DNA from 4 places in the Vibrio sp. CCUG 15886 genome. Region 1 is predicted to be linked to each of the others. Evidence: predicted binding sites of a transcription regulator. Region 1 holds the regulator's gene; each other region holds the start of a gene.
What was found. Region 1 encodes PurR, which represses purine synthesis genes. Its sites were predicted from a motif close to TNANGNAAACGTTTNCNTNA; they were not measured.
Positions count from the first base shown of each region.

Region 2: the regulator PurR is predicted to act here: its motif matches at 5,263-5,282, upstream of purL (phosphoribosylformylglycinamidine synthase).
Region 3: the regulator PurR is predicted to act here: its motif matches at 2,943-2,962, upstream of purM (phosphoribosylformylglycinamidine cyclo-ligase).
Region 4: the regulator PurR is predicted to act here: its motif matches at 4,624-4,643, upstream of metK (methionine adenosyltransferase).

Region 1 covers NZ_JAQQBT010000003.1:30,809-38,293, reverse strand. The annotation lists gene elyC (envelope biogenesis factor ElyC) at 1-629, shown strand, start outside; gene torR (two-component system response regulator TorR) at 710-1,423, opposite strand; gene torD (molecular chaperone TorD) at 1,659-2,306, shown strand; gene purR (HTH-type transcriptional repressor PurR) at 2,617-3,621, shown strand; cyclic di-GMP riboswitch class I at 3,818-3,906, shown strand; gene PQQ36_RS08740 (TfoX/Sxy family DNA transformation protein) at 4,022-4,615, shown strand; gene PQQ36_RS08735 (TVP38/TMEM64 family protein) at 4,740-5,417, shown strand; gene PQQ36_RS08730 (putative signal transducing protein) at 5,431-5,739, shown strand; gene PQQ36_RS08725 (alpha/beta fold hydrolase) at 5,785-6,579, opposite strand; gene glgA (glycogen synthase GlgA) at 6,834-7,485, opposite strand, start outside.
Region 2 covers NZ_JAQQBT010000006.1:68,764-76,248, forward strand. The annotation lists gene PQQ36_RS13335 (succinylglutamate desuccinylase/aspartoacylase family protein) at 1-90, shown strand, start outside; gene PQQ36_RS13340 (DNA-directed RNA polymerase subunit beta) at 221-685, shown strand; gene PQQ36_RS13345 (DUF3622 domain-containing protein) at 763-1,068, opposite strand; gene purL (phosphoribosylformylglycinamidine synthase) at 1,228-5,121, opposite strand; gene mltF (membrane-bound lytic murein transglycosylase MltF) at 5,419-7,008, shown strand; gene tadA (tRNA adenosine(34) deaminase TadA) at 7,455-7,485, opposite strand, start outside.
Region 3 covers NZ_JAQQBT010000002.1:310,504-317,988, forward strand. The annotation lists gene lpcA (D-sedoheptulose 7-phosphate isomerase) at 1-82, shown strand, start outside; gene PQQ36_RS08140 (class II glutamine amidotransferase) at 129-974, shown strand; gene purN (phosphoribosylglycinamide formyltransferase) at 1,061-1,699, opposite strand; gene purM (phosphoribosylformylglycinamidine cyclo-ligase) at 1,839-2,879, opposite strand; gene upp (uracil phosphoribosyltransferase) at 3,058-3,684, shown strand; gene PQQ36_RS08160 (uracil-xanthine permease family protein) at 3,811-5,064, opposite strand; gene PQQ36_RS08165 (DUF2066 domain-containing protein) at 5,303-6,514, shown strand; gene PQQ36_RS08170 (DUF2069 domain-containing protein) at 6,632-7,066, opposite strand; gene wrbA (NAD(P)H:quinone oxidoreductase) at 7,067-7,485, opposite strand, start outside.
Region 4 covers NZ_JAQQBT010000015.1:20,131-27,615, reverse strand. The annotation lists gene PQQ36_RS18460 (phosphoglycerate kinase) at 1-787, opposite strand, end outside; gene epd (erythrose-4-phosphate dehydrogenase) at 938-1,978, opposite strand; gene PQQ36_RS18450 (hypothetical protein) at 2,179-2,415, shown strand; gene tkt (transketolase) at 2,467-4,461, opposite strand; gene metK (methionine adenosyltransferase) at 4,791-5,945, shown strand; gene PQQ36_RS18435 (DUF2189 domain-containing protein) at 6,198-6,992, shown strand; gene PQQ36_RS18430 (SprT family zinc-dependent metalloprotease) at 7,066-7,485, shown strand, end outside.

The sequences.
Region 1 (7,485 bases):
CCAGCAAGTTATTAATGCCATTAGAAAGGCAATACTCTGTATTTCTACCCGAAGTACAAACCGTCGATTACGTCATGGTATTGGGCAATGGCCATGTGGTGGATGATCAAATCCCCCCTACGTCTGAGTTAAGCCGTGCTTCGTTGATGCGTTTGACGGAAGGGATTCGTATTTTAAAGATGTATCCGGGCTCAAAGTTGATTCTGTCTGGCTATGCGGGCGGCTCAGAAACCAGCCATGCGCGCATGATGGCAAACGTGGCTTTGGCTTTGGGTGTCGCGAAATCAGACATTATTCTTCTTGAAGATGCCAAAGATACTTGGGAAGAGGCGAGACAAGCAGCGGCATTTGTGCGTCAGAAACAGCTGGTTTTGGTTACTTCTGCCAGTCACATGGCACGTGCAATGAAAGAGTTTCATGACGCTGGCATAACACCGTTACCTGCGCCAACAAACTACCTTGCGCAAAAGAACATCTCTCAAGCCTGGGATAGATATGCCCCTAAAGCCATCTACCTCGAGCAAACTGAGCGCTACTGGTACGAAACCCTCGGCCAGCTATGGCAAGGCATGCGAGATTTGCTTCTTACTGACGAACAAATCATGGCAGAGAATCGCGCATCAAAATGATGAATCATGATCTGCAGAAACAAAAAAAGAGCTTAATCCGCTCTTTTTTTGTTTGTTAATTTTGGCTTTCTAAGCCACGCCTAGTCGCCTGCAAACATGTAGCCTTCACCGTGTACGGTCACAAAAATTTGTGGGTTCTTAGGATCAAACTCCATTTTTGCTCTCATGCGACGAATCAAAACATCAATCGTTCTGTCGTTTGGCGCGTCAACACGATGGCTGATCATGTTGAGAATGCGTTCACGGCTTAGTACCTGATTTGGGTAAGACGAAAGCGCCACCAGCAGCTCATATTCTGCCTTGGTCAACTTCACTGGCTCACCATTGTGGCTCAACGCTCGACGATGAATATCGAAGGTCCAGTCACCAAAACGGACAATATGGTCTTCGTTTTCCGCGTCTTGATGTTTTGAACCACCACTGCGCGCAAGCGAAATCCGCCACAACAAGTTTTTCACTCGAACCAGCAGTTCACGTAACTCAAATGGTTTGGTGACGTAGTCGTCTGCCCCCATCTCCAAACCAACAATTTTATCTATGCTATCCGTGCGTCCGGTTACCAAAATAATGCCAATGTCCGATTGGCTGCGTAGTTCACGGGTCAGCATCAAGCCGTCTTCACCTGGTAAGTTAATGTCTAACATCACCAAATCAACGCAGCTATTTTGCAAAATATGACGCATCTCGGCACCACTTTCCGCTTCACTTACTGTGTAACCTTCTTTTTGAAAATAACCCGCAAGTTTACTGCGAGTCACTACATCATCTTCTACGACTAATACGTGATAGCTCATTTACACCACTTCATGTCATTTCTGTCTACACGGGCAGATATTCTATTCATAACTAGTAACATTTCTAGTCATACTTCGTTTGAAATGCAAGTATCTTGATTTTTATTGATTCAAAACAAGCTTAATATCAAGCCATTAACAAGCTCAAATATATTTATATTTTTCTTAACAATAGGCGTTATTGTTATTCATTTTTTTTGGTTACACTTATAGGAGATTGATTTAGGAGCGATAAATGATGCAAGAGATAAAAGCCTTTAATGAAAAACGTGCGGAAATATATTGGTGGCTTTCGAGCTTATTTGCCAAAGAGCTGACACAGGAAGAGCTCGATAAATATCAAAGCATGGAAATTAGAGCGTTTTTAACTGGATTGGCTGAAAACGATGCACTGAGACCATCCGTTAACGCCTTCGTCGATGCACTCAATCGTCTTGTTGACCGTCAAGATGCGCAATTGGAATTAGCGGCAGATTTTTGTGACCTATTTTTGAAAACCGCAAAACACGGCGCACTTCCATACGCATCTATTTATCTAACAAAAGATGGCCTACTCAATGGCGAACCAGCACAAAAAATGGACACTTGGCTGAAAAAACATGGTGTGCAGGTCAATCAACAACTGAATGAACCGGCCGATCACTTAGCTATCATGCTCGACTTTCTTGGCAACCTTATCATTCGCTCAAATGAGCTTGAACAAGATCGCCACATGGAAGAAGCCTTCATTGAGCAAAACGCATTTATTCAAGAAATGTTGCTCTCTTGGTTACCTAGCTTCTCTCAACGAGCAGCAGAATATGATGAGTTTGGTTTCTATAACAGTGCAATAAAACTACTTGTTGCGTTTTGTATGCTGGACAGCGACTATTTAGTTGGATAATAATTACGCCCTTATCAATAGAGCAAACACTCGGTTACACTTTAACCACTAAAGTGTGAACGCGGATACACTATTCGCCGTTTGAGTAGGTTGCCACTCTTGCCGTCTCGGTCTAAAATTGAGACCGCAATCGATAAAATATGATTTTAATGCAAACCGCTGAAATACAGCGGTTTTTGTGTTTATTTAAAGCTAAGCTGCTGCTTTTCTAGTGTGTCTTCCTTACAAAGCGAATTCGGAGAAAGGTAGCAAACTGTGTTGCAACAAAGAATCGTAGATTCAAAATGCAACCTTAGACAGGACAATACCTATGGCCACAATTAAAGATGTCGCGCGTCTCGCTGGAGTATCCACGACCACAGTGTCGCACGTAATCAACAAAACGCGTTTTGTTGCAGAAGCCACTCAAGAAAAAGTCATGAAAGCGGTTGACGAGCTCAACTACGCACCGAGCGCAGTAGCGCGTAGCCTAAAGTGCAACACCACTCGTACTATTGGTATGCTGGTCACACAGTCGACCAATTTGTTCTTTTCTGAAGTAATTGATGGCGTAGAAAGCTACTGTTACCGCCAAGGCTATACGCTAATTCTTTGTAATACGGGCGGTATCTACGAGAAGCAACGTGACTACATTCGTATGCTTGCGGAAAAGCGCGTAGATGGCATTTTGGTGATGTGTTCTGACCTCACCGAAGAGCTCCGAGAAATGCTTGATAAGCATGCAGATATTCCTAAAGTGATTATGGACTGGGGTCCAATCAGCTCACAAGCCGATAAAATTATCGATAACTCAGAAGAAGGTGGCTACTTGGCCACTAAGTACCTGATTGATAACGGCCATACAAAAATCGCGTGTTTGAGTGGCCACTTTGAAAAAGCCGCGTGCCAAGAGCGCATCCAAGGCTTTAAACGTGCGATGAAGGAAGCCAATATTACCGTTAACAACGAGTGGATCCTTGAAGGAAACTTTGAATGTGACACGGCTGTGATGGCTGCTGACAAGATCGCGTCATGGCAAGATCGCCCAACTGCGGTCTTCTGCTTCAACGACACCATGGCACTGGGTTTGATGAGCCGCCTTCAGCAGTTAGGCCTTCGCATTCCTGAAGACATCTCTGTTATCGGCTACGATAATATTGAGTTGGCGGAATACTTCTCACCACCGCTAACAACCATCCACCAGCCAAAACGCCGTGTTGGTAAAAATGCATTTGAGATCCTTCTCGAACGCATTAAGGACAAAGAGCATGACAAACGCGTGTTTGAAATGCATCCCGAGTTAGTGGTTCGTGATACCGTCAAAAAAATCAATTAGTTAAGACTAATATTCTAAAGCATCCAAATCTGGATGCTTTTTTTTCATTCTTAGTAAGTGATTTGTTAAGTCAAATTCTGTTAAGTTCTTAAAATCGAGCATTCATTCACTTAACTGCAACTATTATCTGAACCAATGTCACATTTTTTATTTGAAAATGTGATGTTACTTCAATAGAAATCGTATCCTTCTAGAGTCACGCACAGGGCAAACCATTTGAAAAAGTGGGACGCAAAGCCTCCGGCCTAAACCAGACGTTTTTTGGTAGGTAGCGGGGTTACCGATGGCAAAAATGCATAACAACAAGTTTACCCATTAATGACATTGTATTTGCATTGGTTTGCTAATCTCTCGGACCTGATTTGGTGGCGTAATAGTAATTACACCGAGATAACACATCATGGATAAACCGATACTCAAAGATTCAATGAAGCTTTTTGAGCAACTTGGTGCGATAAAATCTCGCTCAATGTTTGGCGGATTCGGCCTTTTTGCAGATGAGACCATGTTCGCACTTGTGGTGAAAGACCAGCTTCATATTCGCGCAGATCAAAAATCAACATTACTTTTTGAAAAGCAAGGACTCAAACCATACGTTTATACTAAGCGTGGTTTCCCTGTTGTCACTAAGTACTACGCGATTTCAGACGCGCTATGGCAAGACCAAAATGCACTACTCAACGTAGCCAAACGTGCATTGGCCAGTGCTAATAACGATAAACAACAGCAAGCAACAGCAAAACCTGAACGATTAAAAGACCTGCCTAACCTGCGTTTAGCCACCGAACGAATGCTTAAAAAGGCGGGAATAGAAACAGTCGAGCAGTTGGAGTCTCAAGGCGCGGTTCGTGCATACGAAGCGATTAAAAACACCCACAGTGGTGCCGTGAGCTTAGAGCTGCTTTGGGCGTTAGAGGGAGCCATCAATGGTACGCACTGGAGTGTGATTCCTCAGCAACGTCGAGACGAATTAGTGAATAAATTGTCTTTGTAGACAAGCACGTTTATTATTTCTTATAGATTAAAACCACATCAAAATGATGTGGTTTTTTTATATCGTTTGAAAGATTTTCTGTCTCAATCAGGTCTGATAACCAAGCTATCTGGAGAAAAATTGAATGAACAAAAAACTCGTATTCGGAATCTTGCTTATCGCGACCATTATTTTATTGGCGGTTAATTTTAGTCAATACCTCACACTCGACAACGCTAAAGCACAACAACTTGCCCTGAACAGTTTTATTGAAGAAAACTTTCTGTTTGCTTCAATAAGCTATTTTGTCATTTACGTTGGTCTTACCGCCTTTTCAGTACCAGGAGCAACCGTCGTCACACTATTGGGCGCTGCTCTGTTTGGTTTTTGGTATAGCCTACTGCTTGTCTCATTTGCCAGCACCATTGGAGCAACCATCGCATTTTTGAGTAGTCGCTACCTACTAAAAGATTGGGTGCAGGCACGTTTTGGAGACAAACTTAGCGCGATCAACCAAGGCGTTGAAAAGGATGGCGCCTTTTATCTATTTTCGTTACGCCTGATCCCAGTCTTCCCATTTTTCCTTATTAACTTGCTGATGGGTTTAACACCAATTTCCATTGGTCGTTACTATCTTACTAGCCAGATCGGCATGCTACCTGGCACGGCTGTTTACCTAAATGCGGGGACACAATTGGCCGACATCAACTCGTTGTCGGGGATACTTTCACCAACAGTATTAGCCTCATTTGCGTTACTGGGTGTCTTTCCTATCGCTGTAAAATGGATCATGAGTAAATTTAGACCTCAACTCTCTTCATAAAAGGAATTCACTTATGAAGATATTCACCGCCAACACTCCTATAGAAGCGCATATCGTGTGCCAGTTACTGATGAATGAAGCGGTACAATGTGAGGTTCGAGGTGAGGGTTTATTTGGCTTGAGAGGTGAGTTACCAGCAACTGAGGATACCAATCCATACATTTGGCTATTAGAACCTGAGAAAGTCGATTTTGCTAAAGCGATATTAGACAGCTATCGTGAGCAGCAAGTAGCACATCAAAATTGGCAATGCCCACAGTGCGGAGAAGAAATAGAAGGTCAATTTGGAGCTTGCTGGTATTGTGGGCAAGTGCTTGAGTAATGAGCACAATTGACAGAGGAAGGCACTAGCCTTCCTCTTGTTTTATTAGATTTGGCGTTGGATAAAATCGATCGAATGCTGGTTAAACTCGTCGGGCTTTTCCACATTGCACACATGGCCACAGTTTTTTATCTCTAGCAACTCACTCTGGGTGTGAGCCGCAACCATCTCTTTGACGGGTTTAATAAACATATAATCACGCTCTCCCATCAAATATAGCGTTGGGATTGGCAATTCACGCTCTTTGAAATAACGCATCAATGGATTGACCTCTGCCGCGAGTATAAACCAGCGCTTAAACTCTTTTTGACACAGCTTCTTCGCTTCACGGATAAAGAGATGACGTGATTCCTGCTGATTTTTTTGCGGCATCACAATGTAGGCAAACAGCTTGTACAACCACATATAGGGCAGCACATGCTTGCCAAAGTTACCTAGAGAGACCAAGATACGAGAGCGCGCATCGAGACGCGTTACCGCACCACCAAGCACCATGGATTTAACCCTTTCCCCCGCCAGTTCCGCTAGATTTCGGACAATGATCGTCCCTAGAGACATCCCAACGAAATGTGCGGAGTGAATTTTAAGATGATCAAGCACCTTAAGGATATCTTGCGTCACCGCCCCAAAGGTATAGCGGTTACTGATCAACTCTTTTAATAGTTGATTGGATTTACCGTGCCCACGTAAGTCAACCAATAACAAATTGAAATGCTGCTTGTACGCTTTAATTTGCTTAAACCAGATGGACGAACTGCCACCCGCACCATGCACAAAAACCACCCACTCTTGGCTGGTAGGATGGAGATAAGTTTTGTGAAATAGTAACGCTTGAGCCATAAAACAACGCCAAAAAAAGAGAAAACTAAAAGGTTTAAACAGTATAGCTGACCCACTTGCAATGGTGATGTATCAAAGAACAATCCAATCGAAATGGGGACTTCAGCCACAAGGATAGTTAATGAATCACCATAGTAAGAATGGGAGGCAAGAATCCTACCACATATCAATTCAAATTCTATTTGAGTTCGGTTAAAAAACGTAAAAAGGCACCATAATCAGTGCCTTTCCATTCATATTTCAGAACTTTTACTCTATTTTAGCGCAGAACGATACAACTCCACATATTGCTCTGCTGCCTTGCTCCAGCAAAAATCTCGTTCCATCGCGTACAGCTGAACTCGTCGAAGCTCTGTTAGGTTCTGTGCATACAGTAACAACGCTCTTTGCATGGTAATCAACAACGCTTGCGCTGTGGGCTCATAGAACACAAATCCTGTCGCAGTCTCTGGATTCACATCGTAATCACATACACTGTCTTTTAGACCCCCAACGCCTCTCACGATCGGCAAGGAGCCATACGCCATGCTATAGATTTGGTTTAAGCCACAAGGCTCAAACTCTGAAGGCATTAAAAAGAAATCGGATGCAGCTTCAACTAAGTGTGCGAGTTGATTGTTATAAGCTTCAACAAAGACAAACTTTTCACCAAACTGTGCTGCAACATCACGTAATTGCGCAGCAAGCAACGGATCACCGGTCCCAACCAAAACCAACTGAACATCCAACTTCAGGAACTCAGTTAATACTGGCAATAGGTAATGCACCCCTTTCTGATGCGTCAAGCGACACACCATACCAAACATAGCGACGTCCTTTATAGGTAGGCCGACTTGCTCTTGAAGCGCACGTTTACAGCCATTTTTCCCTCTCACCATGCTCTGCTTAGTTGCTTTGTAGTTGATG
Region 2 (7,485 bases), on a different contig from region 1:
GAAGTCGTCGAGCAAGTGGTGGAAAGCTATATTGAAGAGCTCGTTGAAAGTGACATTGACTTGATCACCACAGGGCAAATCCCCCTTTAACCTTTTTTCGCTACAATACGTTGGCTCATGCTATTGACGTGAGCCATACATATCATTACACGAAATAAATTGAACGGCGTTTCATTGATATTTACCATGACTGGATTATTGATATAGCCGCCGAGTCACTATGATGTTTCGTTTCATTCTTTCTTTTGTCGCTTTGTTGTCACTGCCAAGCATGGCACAACATACCCAAACACCGGATCTCGCCCACTACCTGCAACAGCATTTTGAAGCCAATCAGGATCCGAGTCAGGACAGGATGACACAAACGGAAAAGCTATCGACATCGCTTGATCTGGACGCAGGGAAAGAAAACATCGAATGGACCTTAGATCGTGGAGCGAATCGCATCAACTGCGACATGCTGGTCTCTCAATCAGGTCAAGAGCCCCACTTTGACTATGGCGAAGCCAAAGATCTTTCTGATGGTTTGCAACACTTCGACTTACCAAAACGCAAAAGCGAACAAGAATATTACCGCAATCAAGTCAACAGCAATACGCCGGGATTAATCCCTAGTAGCAAGCAGTTTGCCGCCCCTGCGGCGGGAGACTTCCATGTTTCACTCTCCTCAGATTGCTTCAACTAACCTAGATAAAACGCATAAATGCAAAAAGCCCCGATGTGTGAGCATCGGGGCTTTTTCAAACAGTATCCAGCAGACGATTACTCTTCGTCATCTTCTTCAACATCGCGAACGCGACGTTGTTCTGCTTTACGTAGTTTTGCGCTCAACGCTTCAGCATCGCGCTCTTTGCGTTGCTGAGCTTTACGCTCGTTGCGCTCGGCTTGGTTTTTAACAAAACCAGCGAGTTCAGCTTCTGCCCACGCTTGAGCAGTCGCTTCAGAGTCAAAACCCATTTGACGCTTTGAAACAACAGTTTTACGAGAGGTTACTTGACGAGTAATCTCAGCCGCCCAACCTTCACGTTTCTCAGTTACGCGGATGGCAAATTTTTGGTTTTTAGACATGTCAGATGTTCCTAAGGGATTGTAAAGGGATTCAAGCCATCCCTTGGCAAGCGGCGTATTAGACCACAATTATTTGCGATTGGCTATTGGCTCACTGATAAAAAAACCGCCAGAGAAACTCTCTAGCGGTTTATTCAGTATCACATTATTTCAATCGGATTAGCCTAGATTTTTGCGTGCGTTTTGGAACATACGCATCCACGCGCCATTTTCACCCCAACCTTCTGGTGCCCATGAGTTTGCTACGGTGCGGAATACACGCTCTGGGTGCGGCATCATGATGGTTACGCGACCATCTTTTGTCGTCAAACCGGTAATCGCATTTGGTGAACCGTTCGGGTTGTTCGGGTATTGTTGTGTTGGATTTCCTAGGTTATCAACAAAGCGGACCGCAACGGTGCCCGATGCTTCAATCGCAGCGAGATGTTGAGCATCGCGTACTTCCACACGACCTTCGCCGTGCGAAACAGCGATAGGCATACGAGAGCCTGCCATGCCATCAAAGAAGACGGAATCCGATTTCTGTACTTCGACTAGGCTAAAGCGTGCTTCAAAACGCTCTGATTCGTTGCGAACGAAACGTGGCCACAAGTCGGCACCTGGGATCAATTCTTTCAAGTTTGAAAGCATCTGACAGCCGTTACATACACCCAGTGAGAAGGTGTTTTCACGATTAAAGAAGGCTTGGAACTGCTCACGTGCTTGCGCATTAAAGAGCACAGATTTCGCCCAACCTTCACCCGCACCTAATACATCACCGTACGAGAAACCACCACAAGCCACTAGACCATGGTACTCATCCAGCACTGCTTGACCCGTCAGAATGTCACTCATGTGGATGTCAGTCGCTTCAAAGCCAGCACGGTCAAACGCTGCTGCCATTTCAACGTGAGAGTTAACCCCCTGCTCACGCAGGATCGCCATCTTAGGTTTCGCGCCTTTCGCGATATAAGGAGCTGCGATATCTTCATTCACATCAAAGCTTAGAGATACATTCAGACCTGGGTCTGAATTGTCTTTCTTCGCTTCAAACTCTTGGTCTGCACACGCTGGGTTATCACGCAGTGCCTGCATCTTATGCGTCGTTTCCGCCCAGATAACACGCAAATCAGTGCGTGAACGTTCCAGTATCAAAGCATCACCAGAGCGAATCACAAAGTTGTCTGAAGCGTCAACCGCACCAATCACGTGTGAACACGCTTCTAGACCATTGGCCGCCAACGTCGACAGCACGGAATCCAATTCGTCGTTCTTAACTTGAACAACCGCACCGAGCTCTTCGTTAAATAACGCCGCCAGAACATCATCACCCAGCGCAGCGATATTCGCGTTGACACCACAGTGACCAGCAAATGCCATCTCTGCAAGTGTCACCAATAGGCCACCATCCCCTTTATCGTGGTACGCAAGCAATTTGTCTTGGCGAACCAGAGCTTGCATCGCATCGAAGAAGCCTTTCAATTGTTCTGCGTTGTCGACGTCAGCCGGCTTATCACCCAATTGCTTGTAAACCTGAGCCAGCGCCGTAGCACCTAAGCGGTTCTTACCGTTGCCAAGGTCAACAAGAACCAGTGAAGTCTCGCCTTTGTCGGTACGCAACTGAGGAGTAATGGTTTTACGTACATCTTCAACACGAGCAAACGCGGTGATGATCAGAGACAGTGGAGAAGTCACTTCTTTCTCTTCACCGTTCTCATTCCACTTGGTCTTCATTGACATTGAGTCTTTACCAACAGGGATAGTAAGACCTAATGCAGGGCACAGTTCTTCACCCACCGCTTTCACCGCTTCGTAAAGACCCGCGTCTTCACCTGGGTGACCTGCTGGTGACATCCAGTTTGCCGACAGCTTAATGCGCTTGATATCGCCGATGTCAGTCGCTGCGATGTTAGTCAGAGACTCACCAACGGCTAGACGAGCTGACGCGCCAAAGTCAAGCAGCGCAACAGGCGTACGTTCACCCATAGACATGGCTTCACCGTGATACGTATCGTAGCTGGCAGCGGTTACCGCACAGTTTGCAACTGGCACCTGCCACGGACCGACCATTTGGTCGCGCGCCACTAAGCCTGTGACGGTACGGTCACCAATGGTGATCAAGAAAGTTTTTTCAGCCACGGTTGGAAGACGAAGTACACGATCCACCGCTTCGTTAAGTTCGATGCCATCACGCGTCATCGCTGGGCTGTCTACTTTGAGTGTGGTTGCTTCACGATGCATCTTTGGTGGCTTGCCAAGCAGAATATCCATTGGCATATCAATCGGTGTATTGTCGAAGTGCGCATCTTCCAGCGTTAGGTGACGCTCTTCCGTTGCCACACCGACCACGGCATATGGCGCACGCTCACGTTTACAGATTGCATCAAATGCCGCCATGTTTTCTGGTGCGACCGCGAGCACATAACGCTCTTGAGATTCGTTACACCAGATTTCCAATGGGCTCATTCCCGGTTCATCGTTTGGTACATCACGCAGTTGGAACTTACCACCACGCTCACCATCATTGACCAATTCGGGTAACGCATTTGAAATACCACCTGCGCCAACGTCGTGAATAAACGCGATTGGGTTGTTGTCGCCAAGCTGCCAACAGCGATCAATCACTTCCTGACAACGGCGTTCCATCTCTGGGTTTTCACGCTGTACCGAAGCGAAATCCAGATCTTCTGCCGACTGACCTGATGCCATAGACGAAGCGGCACCACCACCCAGACCAATGTTCATCGCTGGGCCACCCAGCACGATTAAGCTCGCACCGACAGGGATCTCTTTCTTCTGTACGTGCTCGTCACGAATGTTACCCATACCACCAGCAATCATGATTGGCTTGTGGTAGCCACGCACTTCTTCACCTGCGTGTGACGTCACTTTCTCTTCGTAAGTACGGAAGTAACCAAGGAGGTTTGGACGACCAAATTCGTTGTTGAATGCCGCGCCGCCAAGCGGGCCTTCTAGCATGATGTCAAGGGCGTTGACGATACGACCTGGCTTACCAAAATCGGTTTCCCATGGCTGTTCAAAGCCAGGAATACGCAAGTTCGAGGTGGTAAAACCAACCAGACCCGCTTTTGGCTTACCGCCAATGCCGGTTGCGCCTTCGTCACGAATTTCACCACCAGAACCGGTGGAAGCACCTGGCCATGGTGAGATTGCGGTTGGGTGGTTGTGCGTCTCTACCTTCATCAAGATGTGTGCATCTTCGTGATGGTAGTTGTATTGACGCGTTTCTGGATCGGGGAAGAAACGACCCACTTTTGAACCCGTCATTACCGCTGCGTTATCTTTGTAAGCAGACAGCACGTGATCTGGCGTTGTTTCAAAGGTATTTTTGATCATCTTAAACAGCGATTTTGGCTGTTCCACACCGTCGATCGTCCAATCGGCGTTAAAGATCTTGTGACGACAGTGCTCAGAGTTGGCCTGAGCAAACATCATAAGTTCGATGTCATTTGGATTACGGCCAAGCTTAGTAAAGTTCTCCACCAAGTAATCAATTTCATCTTCTGCCAATGCTAGGCCAAGTGAAACGTTTGCTTCTTCAAGCGCAAGACGACCTCCAGAAAGGATATCCACCTGAGTCATTGGTGCAGGCTGCGCAACGCTGAACAATGCCGCTGCCGCTTCTAAATCACCAAATACCGCTTCCATCATACGGTCATGAATAATGCTTTTTACGATGTCGATTTGTACGCTAGAAAGCTCTGAAGACGACTCAACATAGTACGCCGTGCCGCGCTCTAAACGCTTCACTGCGTTAAGGCCACAGTTTTGTGCAATGTCTGTCGCTTTTGATGACCAAGGAGAGATGGTGCCAGGACGAGGAGTGACCAGCAATAAGAGACCTTGAGGCTCGTGCTCTTCGATAGTTGGGCCGTAAGTAAGAAGTTTCTCTAACTTTTCTAGCGCTTCTGCGTCTAACTCAGAGGTCAAATCCGCAAAGTGCATAAACTCGGCGTAAATGCCCGTTACAGGCAGATCTTGTTCACGACAAAGTTCCAGTAGTTTATTAACTCGAAACTCAGAAAGAGCTGGGGAGCCACGCAAAATTCTCATGTGCTTAGGTCTCTTATGCAATTGATTAAGGTGATATTGGAATAAATTCAGTGGGTTATACTGTTTTACTTCGAACTTATGCCGATTGCACCTCTCTGTTGCGGGCGCATTATATAGCAATTGTTTTTGTGATGTAACACCAAAAGCAACCGTTTGCGTCACTTTTTTTGTCAAATTTGAAATACAACCAAAATGTCGTCGCTAAGAAAAGGTGTACAATTTTGCCTATCGCTTTTTCTTTGCCTACCTTGCCCGCTTTGATATAAAGAGACGAATCGATTTTTGAGAGCAGACTTGATGCCAATATTTAATCTTCACCAACTACGTAACTTTCTGTTTATTATCGCGACAACGCTGTTTTTATCAGCGTGTCAGATTGAATCAAAGCCCACTAGCGAGCTTGATCAGATCAAACAGAGAGGTGTACTCCGTGTCGGCACTCTCAATAATCAACTCTCTTATTACATCGGTCCTGATGGCCAAACTGGTTTAGATTACGAACTCGCTCGCCAGTTTGCAGATGAACTTGGCGTCAAACTTGAAGTGAAAGTGGCTTTTCGCCAAGCCGAGTTGTTCCCCATGCTCAAACGCGGAGACATCGACCTGATCGCCACCGGTCTCAACCAGACCCCAAGAGCGATTAAACAATTTCGCCCCGGCCCAAGTTATTATTACGTCAGTCAAGTCGTGGTGTACAAAAATGGTGCCCTACGCCCACGTAACTTAAAACAGTTAGTCGAATACCAAAACGCCAAAACCGCTTCAGAAGATGAAGCCGAAGCGAGTAACAACGCGGCTGCCAACACTCTGCAAGTGGTGAAACAATCACAAAATGTGACGTTGTTAAAATCGCTACAGAGCGATTACCCAGAGCTTCAATTTACCACCGTCTCTGATGCCGACAATTACGATTTGCTTCGCCGCGTCTCAACAGGAGAGCTGAGGTTTGCCATCAGCGATTCTATCGAATTATCACTGGCTCAACGTCTCTACCCCGATTTAGCCACTGCATTTGAAGTCACCGAAGATCAACCCGTTTCTTGGTTTGTTCGCCGTTCACCGGATGAATCTTTGTATGCGCTGATGATTGAGTTTTTTGGCAACATTAGCCAATCTGGCGAACTTGCACGTTTAGAAGAAAAATACATTGGCCACATTGGCAGCTTCGATTATGTTGATACGCGCGCTTTTATTCGTGCGTTGGACAATAAATTACCCAAATGGGCCCCTTTATTTGAGCAATATTCCGCAGAATTTGACTGGCGCTTAATTGCCGCGCTGGCATACCAAGAATCACATTGGAATCCCCTCGCGAAATCGCCGACCGGTGTGCGCGGTATGATGATGCTGACGTTGCCAACTGCGCAAAGTGTTGGCGTAAAAAACCGCTTAGACCCAGAGCAGTCTATTCGTGGTGGCGTTGAATATCTGCGTCGTATTGTCGCTCGTGTACCTGAATCGATCCCTCAACATGAGAAAATCTGGTTTGCTTTAGCGTCCTACAACGTTGGCTTTGGCCATATGATGGATGCACGCCGTTTAACCAAACGACAAGGTGGCGATCCAGATTCTTGGGGAGATGTGAAAGAGAGACTGCCGCTATTAAGACAGAAGAAGTATTTCAGCCAAACTCGCTACGGTTATGCCCGTGGAGACGAGGCGAAAAATTACGTTGAGAATATCCGCCGCTACTACCAAAGCATCATTGGTCATGTGGGACAAAACTCTCTGATTGCGAGCGATCAAGAGGGCGAAATTCAAGTGATCCCGCCACTCGAAAACAGTGAGCTAGTGGCAGCTAGCGACATTGACGCAGCAGAAAACGAAGCTCTGTCTCCAGATGTCGGCGTGAGCCAAGCGACACTCACCACAGAAGTCCAACCTTAAGAGCAGAAGTGGAGCGATTTTTGTAAAAGTCGATTGCTTTTTATCGACAACTTTATCTAAAATCGCTCTTCTGAATTAAGCTAAGCAGACCACTTCGGTCGATCTAAATCTTAGCGTCACTTTCCAAGCGTCAAGCTTGTACTGAAAGAGTTCATATTTAACCACCCCAAAAACTTCTCTTAAAGCCAAGGCTCTAAAGAATGCGGAGACGTTATCGTCGTCGTTAAGGGGATTATTTATCGTCAGTAGGAGGTCGTTGTGTTAAGACGTCGCGTCCAATCCAAACGCCTGAACAAAACTGTAGCGGCTAACCGACGTAAACGTAAGTTAGCGAATACAAAAAGAAAAATTAGCGCTCGCAATCGCATTTTTGTGCACCTTGTGAACCACGCTTAATTGATGAGTAAACATCTGCACCATAAAACGCAGATGTTTGCTACTACTCTCTACTTTTCTTTCTCGTCCACATCTTCATGA
Region 3 (7,485 bases), on a different contig from region 1:
TGGTTACGCAGACCGTATTCAAGAAGTGCATATTAAAATTATCCATATCATCATCCAATTGATTGAGAAAGAGATGGAGTAATCTGATCGGGGCAACCCGTATCGATTTGTTCAGGGAGTTTTGTTCGATGTGTGAATTGCTCGGTATGAGCGCCAATGTGCCAACAGACATCTGTTTTAGTTTTACTGGCTTGATGCAACGAGGCGGTAAAACCGGACCACATAGAGATGGTTGGGGCATCACTTTCTATGAAGGAAAGGGATTTAGAACCTTCAAAGACCCAAATCCAAGTTGTGAATCGAAGATTGCGGAGTTGGTGCAAAGTTATCCGATTAAAAGTTGTTCGGTGATCAGCCATATTCGCCAAGCGAATCGAGGTGGTGTTTCTTTAGAAAATACCCACCCATTCACTCGTGAGCTTTGGGGGCGATATTGGACATTTGCACACAATGGCCAACTCACGGACTATCAATCGTTGGATACCGGGCGACATCGTCCAGTTGGGCAAACGGACAGTGAAAAAGCGTTTTGCTGGCTGATGAATCAATTGGAACAGCGTTATCCTGATATTCCTCAGGATATGGAACAGGTGTTTGCTTACCTTGCCTCTTGCTGTGAAACCCTGCGAGAAAAAGGGGTGTTCAATATGCTGCTCAGTGATGGCGAGTATGTGATGACGTATTGTACCAACCATCTTTACTGGATCACTCGTCGAGCACCTTTTGGTAATGCAGCGTTGCTGGATGAAGATGTTGAGATTAACTTTCAAGAAGAGACCACCCCTAACGACGTTGTCTCTGTGATTGCGACCCAGCCTCTAACCGGTAATGAAACTTGGCAGAGAATGAAGCCAGGGGAGTATGGTCTGTTTCACTTTGGCGAGCGAGTCAGCAGTAACGCCAATTTATTACTTGATGTCCCGTTTGCAGCAGCAAAACCAAGCTGCCAAGCGCCAACGGAACCACTTGAATAAAACGGTATTGCGAGTTTGTATTGAAAATGGGTTGCGATAAGCAACCCATTTTTTCTTTCGATGTCGAGTGGCGACAATGAATCGCCTTACTCTGCAGCGTAACCGGCGCTGCCAAGTGGTTGGCCATCGAGATAGGGGACACCTTGTTGCATGACAAGCCGCTCTTCTGCCATCCACTTCACCACTAAGGGATAGATGCTGTGCTCTTGCGTTAACACGCGCTCCGCTAGGCTTTGTGCGTCATCTTCTGCAAAAACAGGCACTTTCGCCTGTAAGATCACTGGGCCCCCATCTAATTCTTCCGTGACAAAATGCACACTGGTGCCGTGTTCACTGTCCCCGGCATCGATAGCGCGCTGGTGGGTATGAAGGCCGGGGTATTTAGGCAAGAGGGAAGGATGTATATTGACCATTTTTCCTAAATAGTGACGTACAAATTCACCACTCAGAATGCGCATGTAACCAGCCAGTACGACGATGTCGGGTTGGTATTCGTCTATCGCTTTCATCAATTCACGATCAAAACTTTCTCTATCGGTAAACGCCTTGGGATCGATGTAATGAGCGGGTACCGAAAACTGTTTGGCTCGTTCAAGACCGTAAGCGTCGGCTTTGTTTGAGAAAACCGCACACACTTTGGCTCGGCTTGTATCACACTCGCATGCTTCAAGAATGGCTTGCAGGTTGCTGCCGCTGCCGGAAATCAGTACCACGATTTTTTTCATAACCACTGTCCATTTACTGCTGGTTCTTAAGATCACTGTCTTGCAAGAAAATACCTGCTTTTTGCAGGGTTTTCAGTGTGCCAAATAGCAGAATGAGGACATAGCGTCCTCATTCTGAAGTTATTTTAGGTTTTGCAGCTTAGTTGATTTCAACTTGCTCTTCGCCAGCTTCGGCCTGAGCAATCGCACCAATCACCCACGCTTTTTCACCTTCTTGTTGAAGCAGTGCAACCGCAGCTTCCGCTTGATCTTGAGGCAGTGCCACAATCAAGCCGACACCACAGTTGAATGTACGGTACATTTCGCGCGTAGCCACATTTCCTTTTTCTTGCAGCCATTGGAAAATGACCGGCCATTCCCAGCTCTTTTCATCGATCACCGCTTTGGTACCTTCTGGCAATACGCGTGGGATGTTTTCCCAGAAACCGCCGCCAGTGATGTGCGAAATCGCGTGAATGTCATGTTGCTCAATCATTTTGAGTGCAGACTTGATGTAAATTTTGGTTGGCTCAAGTAGGTGCTCACCAATAGTGCGGCCTGCAAGCTCCTCATTTTTGTCTGCGCCAGACACTTCGAGGATTTTACGCACTAATGAGTAACCGTTTGAGTGTGGACCACTTGAACCGACAGCGATCAATGCATCACCTACCGCGACTTTAGTACCGTCGATAATGTCTTCTTTCTCTACTACACCGACACAGAAGCCTGCGACGTCGTAGTCTTCGCCTTCGTACATGCCCGGCATTTCTGCGGTCTCACCGCCGATCAAAGCACAACCTGCTTGAATACAGCCTTCCGCGATGCCTGAAATAACATCCGCAGCCACATCGACATCCAGCTTGCCCGTTGCGTAGTAATCTAGGAAAAACAGAGGTTCAGCACCTTGTACGATCAAATCGTTTACACACATAGCAACGAGATCAATACCAATGGTGTCGTGCTTGTTCATATCCAGAGCTAAGCGCAGCTTGGTGCCAACGCCATCAGTGCCAGAAACTAGAACAGGTTGCTTGTACTTTGTTGGCAGTTCGCATAAAGCACCAAAACCACCAATGCCACCCATTACTTCAGGGCGACGTGTACGTTTTACAGAACCTTTAATACGCTCAACCAGGGCGTTGCCTGCATCAATATCTACACCAGCATCTTTATAGCTAAGAGAAGAGTTGTTACCACTCACGGGGAAGTCCTCGGTTTGAAGTTGGATATGAAAACGGCGCTATTCTATCAGGGCAGGAATATAAAGAGCAAACGTTTGCGCAAGTTTTTTTGTTGTGCAATGTAACGAGAAATTCTGTACGAAATCGTTTATAATCGGCAAGTTTATGTAAATTTTATCTATATTGCCGGAGATGGACATGAAAGTTGTTGAAGTAAAACACCCTCTTGTAAAACACAAAATTGGTTTGATGAGAGAAGGTGATATCAGCACTAAGCGTTTTCGTGAGCTAGCCACTGAAGTTGGTAGTCTTTTAACTTACGAAGCAACTTCAGATTTTGAAACGGAAAAAGTGACCATTGAAGGTTGGAATGGCCCAGTTGAAGTGGATCAAATCAAGGGCAAAAAAGTAACGGTTGTGCCAATCCTACGTGCTGGTCTAGGCATGATGGATGGCGTGCTTGAGCACATGCCAAGTGCACGTATCAGCGTAGTTGGTATTTACCGTGATGAAGAAACATTAGAGCCAATCCCATACTTCAACAAGCTGGCTTCTAACATGGAAGAACGCATTGCATTGGTGGTTGACCCAATGCTTGCAACTGGCGGCTCTATGATCGCGACGATCGACCTTCTCAAAGAGAAAGGCTGTCAGCAAATCAAAGTATTGGTGTTGGTTGCAGCGCCAGAAGGTATTGAAGCGCTAGAGAAAGCACACCCAGATGTTGAACTGTACTGCGCAGCTATCGATGAGAAACTGAATGACAAGGGCTACATCGTCCCTGGTCTTGGTGATGCTGGTGATAAGATTTTCGGTACCAAGTAATCCTTCCGATTTGTCTAATGCATATTAATAAAAAATGCCTGGTCACTGACCAGGCATTTTTTTATTCGGATTTCTTTACGTTCGACAAACAAGGTGTGGTTCACCGAACCAAGCTTCATTTGGCAATTAGTTTTGTGCTTCTTCTTCCATCTGAGCGTTATCCACTACGTGGTTTTCACCCATGTCATGCGGCAGGATAAGGTTAAGAATAATCGCCACGATACCACATAGACTCACGCCCTGTAGGCTGAACTCGCCAATACCAAAAGCCATACCGCCAATACCAAACACCAATGTCACCGCGACAATCACAAGGTTGCGAGATTTATGCAGATCCACGTGATTCTTGATTAACGTATTAAGACCTACAGTGGCAATCGAACCAAAGAGAAGAATCATAATACCGCCCATCACAGGAACGGGAATGGTTTGCAGGGTAGCGCCTAATTTACCGACAAGTGCAAGAACAATAGCGGTGATGGCAGCCCATGTCATGATGACTGGGTTGTAAGCTTTGGTGAGCATCACTGCGCCAGTAACTTCACTGTAGGTTGTGTTTGGTGGTGCACCAACCATCGATGCGGCAATGGTCGCAACCCCGTCACCAGCAATCGTGCGGTGTAGTCCTGGTTTTTTCAGGTAGTTTTTACCTGTGACGTTAGATATAGCCAACATGTCACCTACGTGCTCAACGGCAGGAGCGATTGCAACAGGGATCATGAATAGAATCGCGTTGATGTTGAACTCAGGGGTGGTGAAGTTTGGCATGGCTAGCCAAGCGGCTTGAGCCACCGGTGTAAAGTCAACCACTCCGTAGAATAGTGAAACCGAGTAACCTGCCAAGATACCACCGACGATAGGAACCAGCTTTAGGAAACCTTTTGCAAATACGCTCAGCGCAATGGTCGTGAAGAGTGAAACTGCGGAGATAATGATTGCTGCATCACCATTGACGAGTTGAACCGCACCATCACCAGTTTTCCCTACCGCCATGTTGACCGCCGTTGGCGCAAGACCAAGGCCGATAACCATGATCACAGGGCCAACAACGACAGGTGGCAAAATTTTGTGAATGAAGCCCACACCACGTACTTTGATCATCGCGCCAAGTGCAACGTAAACCAAACCTGCTGCCATTAAGCCACCCATGGTTGCGCCAATACCCCATGTTTGAATACCAAACATGATTGGCGCAATAAAAGCGAAAGAGGAGGCTAGAAAAATGGGAACGCTTCGTTTGGTGATCAATTGGAACAATAAGGTGCCGACACCTGCACCAAATAAAGCGACGTTAGGGTCCAATCCGGTCAGCAACGGTACGAGTACCAAGGCACCGAATGCGACAAATAACATTTGTGCACCCTGTAAAGCATTTTTCATAAAGGCTCCCTATTAATAACTATGCAGATAAATTCGCGGGATTCTATCACTTTGCAAACGATTGCTAAGTATTTTTGATCAATTTTTTGCAAGATTGCTGCTGTTTGTCCGTAAATCAAACGAATTGAGAGCTTTTTATTCACTTGACTGAGAAGTGCAGTAAAAATCTGCTGTTTTCTTGCTCATGATGGGAGAGTTGCTTATCATCTGACATCTCAAGAAGTAACTTAGGACTTATATGCGTTATTTAGCTCTATTGATGATCGGGTGTTTATCGCTACCCGCTTATGCATTAACTCAGGTGGATATCTACCGCACAGAAGTCGCGATTGACAGCACAAAAGACAAAGGTGAAGAGTTAGCTCGTCAGCAGGCAATGAAGCAGGTTATTGTTCGAGCATCCGGTTACCAAGACTCGGTTGATAATCCCGTTGTGACAAAGGCACTTCAATCCAGCGCCCGTTATATTTCGCAATTGAGCTATGGCAAAGAAGGGGATGTCATGACCCTGAAGTTGCTTTTTAATGATGCGCAAATTCGCTCGCTATTAACGCAAGCCCAACTGCCTTTTTGGCCAACAAACCGAAATAATCTGCTGGTTTGGTTGGTGGAAGAGCAAAACTATGATCGCAAGATCGTGTGGGAGCACTCGGCGAGCAACGTTTCTGACCAATTGAAGCAAGCCGCTCGTGATCGTGGTTTGCCATTGACGTTGCCTGTGGGTGACTTTGACGATATCACCGGTATTGAAGTGTCGGACTTGTGGGGAGGCTTTGCCAAACCGATCAGTTTAGCCAGCGGTCGCTACCCAGTGGATGGCGTGTTGGTGATTCGTGCTCAAGGAAATTCATTGCGTTGGAATCTGTACGATCAATCCCCTGGCGCTATCGCGCGCTCTAATGTTGCGCCTGTCACCGGAAGTGCCAATGGTGGTGATGCAGCGACACAACTGATTAATGCTGTTGCCGATTTTTATGCTAAACGTAGCGCCGTCGTTGTTCTTGGTGAGTCCTCTGAATCGGTCGTGGTGAAGTTTTTAAACATCAACAACGCAATTGATTTCTTTACGTTAGAAAAGACACTCACGTCGTTGAACTCAGTGGCCAATCTTGATGTATTAGAAATCAAAGGTAATGAGTTGATGTTGCGTGTGCACTTGCTGGCTTCGCAAGAAGCGTTTGAGCAAGAAGCCACAAAGCTGTCTAAAATCACCAAATTTGATGATCCGTTGCTGGTAGAAGATGAAGAGAATGCTGTGCCAGTGCCGCCAATTGAGACGCAAGTTCAGCCAACAAAAAATGACGCACTGACTAAAAATGATGAGGTGGGTGAACCTGCCATTGAGCCCATCATGCCAACACTGAACGAGGAGACCACTCATTCGCCAGTGGTGGTCGAACAACCGCCAGCTAAGCCAAAATATCAAATGGTGTTTGAGTGGTTAAGTTAGGTTGCTCTCGTGATATGAGCTTCTAATACTGTGAATAGTTAGATATAAAAACAGCCAACGTTGATCGTTGGCTGTTTTTTTATGCTTATTGCGGCAATGAGGGCAAAAGCCATTATGTTACGGCTGATTGCCAAACTTCGCTTTCTCTTCTTTTTCGACTTGCGATAGCTTTTTCAACTTCATTCCTAGCTCTTGGCCGCGCGCTCTCGCAAAGAGAATATTGCCAGCAAAGCCTAACGTGGTGAGCAACAGCTCGACCAAAGCCAGCCAACGCTCACCACCATCGACGTACAAAATCGTTAAAGCGTGTAAAAAATAGAGCATTAAAACAAAGTTTGCCCAAGCGTGGGTGTAGGGCTTACCCGCCAAAATACCTGGTAATGGTAAAAGCAGGGGAATACACCATGCGATCGCGAGGGTAGTGGAACTTAAATGAGGGTGTGGCGATAACGCCAATTGCCAAAGTACAACCCACAGTAACAGCGATAAATTGCCAAACAAGGCCAAATAGCGGTACTGCTGTGTTTTTGGACTCATGTCGACATCAGACATCTACGACTCCTTTTGCTTTTTGGCAACCAGTGCCAAGCGCTTTCCTAATTGTTGCGCCAAGCGAATTTCTTCTGTGGTGAGTGAGCTTTCGTGACCAACACTACTTGCGCCATATGGGGTGCCACCCGATTGTGTTTGGTGCAGATCAGGCTCCGAATAAGGGATACCCAAAATCAACATGCCGTGATGCAGCAGTGGGACCATCATATTCTGTAGCGTCGTTTCTTGCCCCCCGTGCATACTACTTGATGAAGTAAAAACACAGGCTGGTTTATCAATCAAAGATCCATTCAACCACAGTGGTGAGGTTTGATCCCAAAAGTGCTTTAGTGGCGTTGCCATTGCACCAAACCAAACGGGGCTTCCCAAAGCAAGCCCGTCACAGTTACGCAACTCATCCAGAGTAACAATAGGCTCTG
Region 4 (7,485 bases), on a different contig from region 1:
ATGCTTTCGCACACGCTACGTCAGTCGCGACAGGAATTGCACACTCTTTCATCAGTTTTTGTGCAGTTTCAACAAGATCCGCTTCGTATAGAGACTTACCTACATTGTGACCTTCAGCTGCGATGAATGTGTTCGCGATACCACCACCAACAACAAGTTGGTCAGCGATTTTAGATAGCGACTCAAGAACCGTTAGTTTAGTAGACACTTTTGAACCACCAACGATAGCAACTAGCGGGCGCTCTGGGTTGCTCATTGCTTTGCCTAGTGCTTCTAGTTCAGCAGCAAGTAGAGGACCAGCACACGCTACTTCAGCAAACATACCCACACCGTGAGTTGACGCTTGTGCACGGTGAGCCGTACCGAATGCATCCATTACGAATACGTCACATAGTGCCGCGTATTTCTTAGAAAGTTCTTCGTCGTTTTTCTTCTCGCCTTTGTTAAAGCGAACGTTTTCAAGAACAACAAGTTCACCAGCGTTTAGCTCAAGACCATCTAGGTAATCTTTAGCCAGTTTCACTTCGCAATCTAGCGCGTCGTTTAGGTAGTTAACAACTGGTTGTAGAGAGAACTCTTCTGCGTATTCACCTTCAGTAGGACGACCTAGGTGAGAAGTGACCATTACTTTCGCGCCAGCTTCTAGACATAGCTTGATAGTAGGAAGAGATGCGATGATACGTGCATCAGAAGTTACTTTACCGTCTTTTACTGGCACGTTTAGGTCAGCACGGATGAATACACGTTTACCTGCTAGATCCAGGTCAGTCATCTTGATTACAGACATGATGTGTCCTCTCAAATATTAAAAATAAAGTTTTTGAAAACTCGGCAACCCTGCCAAGCCTGTTAATTCTTCAAACTGGTTATTGATATGGAGTCATTACGAATTTATTTCAAGGCTAAAAATAAATTTTCTCCGACGCTGCCGATACGACTATTGGGCAGCTTGCATTGCGAGCGCAGTATCCAGCATACGGTTCGCAAAGCCCCATTCGTTATCGCACCAAACCAGCATTTTCACCAAATGCCCGTTACTGACTCGAGTTTGGCTACCATCTACAATCGCGCTATGGGGATCGTGATTAAAGTCGATGGAAACGAGCGGCGCTTCAGTATAGTCAACAATGCCACGTAATGTACACTGAGATGCGTTAACAATGGTTTGATTTACGTCATTAACTTTCACATTTGTATTAATCGTGACACTTAAATCCATTGCAGTGACGTTTACTGTCGGCACTCTCACTGAAATAGCTTCAAATTTGTTGGAAAATTTCGGGAAGATTCTTTCAATTCCCTTATGCAACTTGGTGTCAACTGGAATGATGGATTGACTTGCGGCTCGGGTGCGGCGTAAATCGCTATGGTAGGCATCAATCACTTGTTGATCATTCATCGAAGAGTGAATGGTGGTAATGGTACCAGATTCAATACCAAATGCCTCGTCCAACACTTTAATGATCGGCACAATACAGTTAGTGGTACACGAACCGTTGGAAACGACGTTGTGCTCGGCTTTCAAGGTTTCATGGTTAACACCATAGATGATGGTGTTGTCGAGGTCACTGGCACCTGGATGCGAAAACAGCACTTTTTTCGCTCCGGCTTTGATGTGTTCTAGCCCATCAGCCTGACAACCAAACACACCCGTACAATCGAGGACCAGATCGACCTCGAGGTCACGCCAAGGCAGAAGATTGATTTCGGAAAGGTGCAGAATACGGATAGAGTCAAATTCTCCCTTACCTTGAGGGCAGGCGTCATGGTGAACGTAGAGATGTTCTTGATCGTGGGAGATTCTCTTGCCAAAACGGCCATGACTGGTGTCATATTGTAGCAAGTGAGCCATGGCTTCTGGTTGAGCAAGCTCATTAACCGCGACCACTTTAATTTGTTGATGCTTACCGCTTTCATACACGGCGCGCAGAACATTACGACCGATACGTCCAAATCCATTGATCGCAACTTTTAGCATCTATCCTTCGCCTCACCAAAAATTTCGTGTCACAGATAGTACCCGATACGCAGGCTAAACGCATTAAGTAAGTGATCTCAGTCGCGGTAAACTCTCTTTTCACTTCCAGAGACATTCATTTCACCAATATATTGAATTGAGACGTCGCGTATTTCACTTGGCACTTTAGCTCCTTGTTTGATCACCAAAAGGAAACGCGTATGTCTGGTTTTCCCGCTGCTCACTTTTGCAAGCGATGCAATAAAGAAACACCGCACTCAGAAGTGCTGGTCCGTAAGCCAAGTCGCTATGATACGGATAAAACGATTCTTGGAACTTTAAAGCTTTGGGCTCATACCCTGATAAATGGCGGTCACTATTACGATATGGATCGCTATGCCACCTGCAAGGAATGTGGGCACAAAGAGAAGGACAATTGGGGAAAAGAATTTGAATAGGCACAAAAAAACCGAGCTTTGACGCTCGGTTTTTCTTTTATCTTCTTCAGCTTACGCGAGAAGTTCTTTCGCTGTGTTCACCACATTTTCTACCGTGAAACCGAACATTTCGAACAGTTGATCTGCTGGTGCAGATTCACCGAAGGTAGTCATACCGATGATGCGACCGTCGAAGCCAACGTACTTGTACCAGAAGTCAGCAATACCCGCTTCGATAGCGATACGTGCCGTTACGTCTGATGGCAGTACTGCTTCACGGTAAGCCGCGTCTTGTTTGTCGAAAGTATCAGTAGCAGGCATTGAAACCACACGTACTTTCTTACCTTCAGCGGTTAGTTGTTCTGCCGCTTTCACTGCTAGCTCAACTTCTGAACCCGTTGCGATTAGGATGAGCTCAGGCTTACCATCGCTGTCTTTCAGGATGTAACCACCTTTGGCGATGTCTGCCACTTGCTCAGCGCTGCGTGGTTGCTGTGCTAGGTTTTGACGAGAGAAAATCAGTGCTGATGGACCATCTTTACGTTCAATCGCCAGTTTCCATGCCACTGCAGATTCCACTTGGTCACATGGACGCCATGTGCTCATGTTTGGCGTTAGACGTAGCGATGCGATTTGCTCAACTGGTTGGTGAGTTGGGCCATCTTCGCCAAGACCGATAGAATCGTGCGTGTACACTTGGATGTTTTGCACTTTCATCAGAGCCGCCATACGCATTGCGTTACGTGCGTATTCCATGAACATTAGGAAGGTTGCGCCGTAAGGTACGAAACCACCGTGTAGTGCGATACCGTTCATGATCGCAGTCATACCGAATTCACGTACACCGTAGTGGATGTAGTTACCAGAGAAGTCGTTGGCTTCTAGCGACTTAGAACCCGACCACATGGTGAGGTTAGAAGGCGCTAGGTCAGCAGAGCCGCCCATGAATTCTGGCAGCATTTTACCAAACGCTTCTAGCGCGTTTTGCGATGCTTTACGTGATGCGATGTTTGCTGGGTTTGCTTGAAGATCCGCAATGATTTGGTTTGCTTTCTCTTCCCACTGCGCTGGCAGTTCGCCATTTACGCGGCGTTTAAACTCGGCAGCTTCGGCTGGGTACGCTGCTGCGTACGCGTCGAACTTCGCATTCCAAGCGGCTTCTTTTGCAGCGCCTGCTGCTTTTGCATCCCACTCTGCATAAACATCAGCAGGGATTTCAAATGCAGGGTGTTCCCAACCTAGGAATTCACGTGCCGCTGCGATTTCTTCCACGCCTAACGGTGCACCGTGACAGTCGTGAGAACCCGATTTGTTTGGTGAACCAAAACCGATGATAGTCTTAGTACAAATTAGAGTTGGGCGAGGATCTGCTTTAGCGGCTTCAATTGCTGCGTTGATCGCTTCAGCATTGTGACCATCCACAGCTGGGATAACGTGCCAGCCGTATGCTTCAAAACGCTTAGGCGTATCGTCAGAGAACCAGCCTTCAACGTGACCGTCGATAGAGATGCCATTGTCATCCCAGAATGCAATCAGTTTACCAAGGCCTAGCGTACCCGCTAGAGAACATGCCTCATGCGAGATACCTTCCATCAGACAGCCATCACCCATGAACACGTAAGTGAAGTGGTCAACGATGTCGTGGCCAGGTTTGTTGAACTGCGCTGCGAGCGCTTTCTCAGCCATTGCCATACCAACCGCGTTGGTGATGCCTTGGCCTAGAGGACCCGTCGTTGTTTCGATACCAGGAGCGTAGCCGTACTCTGGGTGACCTGGAGTCTTAGAGTGAAGCTGACGGAAGTTTTTCAGATCATCGATAGAAAGCTCGTAACCGCTCAAGTGCAGTAGCGAGTAAATCAGCATCGAGCCGTGGCCGTTAGAGAGTACGAAACGGTCGCGATCAGCCCACTCTGGATTTGATGGGTTGTGGTTTAGGTGGCCACGCCAAAGAACTTCAGCGATGTCCGCCATACCCATAGGTGCGCCTGGGTGGCCTGAGTTTGCTTTTTGTACGCCGTCCATGCTGAGTGCGCGGATTGCATTAGCGAGATGTTTACGAGAAGGCATGTCTGCTCCTGAGTGCATTAAGCGAATTGATAACATAGAAAATCGAGTGGCGATTATTTTCGCAAAGCAATCTCTCGACTGCAAACGATTTACCTGAACAATTTGTGGAAATGTAAGCGACTTAATGCCATTTCACTGAGAAAAAAACATTTTCTCACTCAACCAAGCAAACGTTTGGTTTTCGCTAATAATAAAAAAGAGCTTGTAATTCGAGCATTAAAAACTAGAATAGACGTCTAGATGTAGAAACACCTACAAATATTATTGTATTTCCTGCTGCTGGAGTATGCATTCTCACAGCAGAATAGATTAACAAAAGTGGAGCTCTCATGGCTAAGCACCTGTTTACTTCTGAGTCGGTTTCAGAAGGTCATCCAGATAAAATTGCAGACCAGATTTCTGATGCGGTTCTTGATGCGATTCTTGAACAAGACCCAAAAGCGCGTGTTGCATGTGAAACGTACGTAAAAACTGGCATGGTAATGGTTGGTGGTGAAATCACCACTTCAGCATGGGTTGATATCGAAGAGTTAACTCGTGAAACGGTGCGTGAAATTGGTTATGTACATTCAGATATGGGTTTCGATGCAAACTCATGTGCAGTACTGAACACTATCGGTAAACAGTCTCCAGACATCAACCAAGGTGTTGATAAAGCCGATCCTAAAGAGCAAGGCGCGGGCGACCAAGGCATCATGTTCGGTTACGCATGTAACGAAACTGAAGTCCTTATGCCAGCACCCATCACTTACGCTCACCGTTTAATGGAGCGTCAAGCGAAAGTTCGTAAAGATGGCACACTGCCATGGTTGCGTCCTGATGCAAAATCACAGGTTACTTTCCAATACGAGCAAGGCAAAATTGTTGGTATTGATGCGGTTGTTCTTTCAACTCAGCACTGCGATTCTATTTCCACACCGGATCTTCGCGAAGCGGTCATGGAAGAGATCATCAAGCCAGTTCTTCCTTCTGAGTGGCTAAACAAAGAAACCAAATACTTCATCAACCCAACCGGCCGTTTCGTTATCGGTGGTCCAATGGGTGACTGTGGTTTGACTGGTCGTAAGATCATCGTTGATACCTACGGCGGCGCAGCTCGTCACGGTGGTGGTGCTTTCTCTGGTAAAGATCCATCGAAAGTAGACCGTTCAGCTGCTTACGCAGCACGTTACGTAGCGAAAAACATCGTCGCGGCGGGTATGGCAGATCGCTGTGAAATCCAACTGTCTTACGCAATCGGTGTTGCTGATCCAACCTCTATCATGGTGGAAACATTCGGTACTGAGAAAGTATCACACGACATCATCATTGAAGCGGTACGTCAGTTCTTCGACCTACGTCCATACGGTCTACAAGAGATGCTGAATCTACTTCAGCCAATCTACAAGAAGACCGCAGCATACGGTCACTTCGGTCGCGAAGAGTTCCCATGGGAAGCGACTGACAAAGCAGCACTACTGCGTGAGTTTGCTGGTATCAAGTAAGATAACCTCACCTCATTCTCCAAAGCCTTCGCTCAATGCGAAGGCTTTTTCATTTGTGCGACGAAAAATTCGCCACGGCATTTGTATTTTTAACTAACTCCAACGATAGTTAAATAAATGTTAAATGAGATTTATCTCTCATCTTAACGACAACAAAACAGATGCTAACGGTAATAAAAGAGAGCTTGCCCCGCATCTGAAACCTACTGACAGTCAACGTCAGTCTGACAGTGAATCGATCAAGGAGGAGCTATGCCTCGTACCGTAGACCCATCGGATCTGGAGCAAAAACGAAAGGACGTTCCCGATCACGAATACGCTCGCACTATTCCATGTAACCAACTCAGTGTGTCCGCCCCGTTTCACTGGCTAGCACTTGGCTTGCATGACTTCATTCGAATGCCACTTATCAGCGCCTTTTATGGCTTATGCTTCATGGCTGCCGCCATCGGTATTGTGCTACTGGTTGAGTGGCAAGGAACTCATTTGGTGGTAATGCCCAGCTTAGTGGTTTACATGCTCATCGGCCCATTTCTTGCGCTTGGTTTGTATGATGCCAGTTGGGAAAGAGAACGCGGCCATAGCGCCAGCCTACTCCACTCAATGAAAGCCATTGGACGCAACTCTTCTTCTCAATGGGCCTTTGCGGTGCTGTTAGCGGTGTGCATGATTTTCTGGATGCGCATTGCCGCTTTACTCCATGCCCTCTACCCTTCTGTGCAAGGAGCACCACTTACAGAGTTTCTTCCTTTCTTAGTGATTGGTTCACTCGTTGGTTTTGTCCTGGCCAGTATCGTCTTCAGCATTTCTGCGTTTTCGATTCCTATGATGATGGAACGCCGAGTCGATATGATGACAGCGGTTTTCAGCAGCTTTAATGCCGTGAAGTCCAACATTCCGGCAATGATTGTTTGGGCAGCCATTATTTGTGGCGGCATTCTAATTGGCTTTGCCACTTATGGCATTGGTATGCTCTTCACCATGCCGATACTTGGCTACGCCACTTGGCACGCCTACCATGAAACCATCAAGAAAAAACACCACTAGGGTCTTTGCCCCTAGAAGCATCAACAGATAATGCTATTATTTGCCCTCATCACACCATGAGGGCAAATTTTTGATGAAAAAGATCGAGTTTGAGCTGCACTACCAAGCCCAAAAAGCACTGCACGCTTGTATCGATAAAGCTAACCGCTACTTTCAGCGCCAATTTCCAATGCCACTTCTTAGCTATCAATTGAGAGGCAAAGCGGCGGGTAAGGCGTATCTGCAACTCAATCAAATTCGTCTTAACCCGATTTTGTTCAAAGAGAACAAAACGGCTTTCTTGGAAGAAGTGATTCCTCATGAAGTGGCTCACTTGCTCACTTATCAGTTATATGGCCGAGTTAAACCTCATGGCGCAGAATGGCAATCCATCATGCAAGGAGTTTTTCTCTTGCCCGCCAACACGACACATCAATTTGCTGTCGCTTCCGTGCAAGGAAAAACCTTCCAATATCGCTGCCAATGTCGCGAGTTTCCGCTAACTATCCGTCGC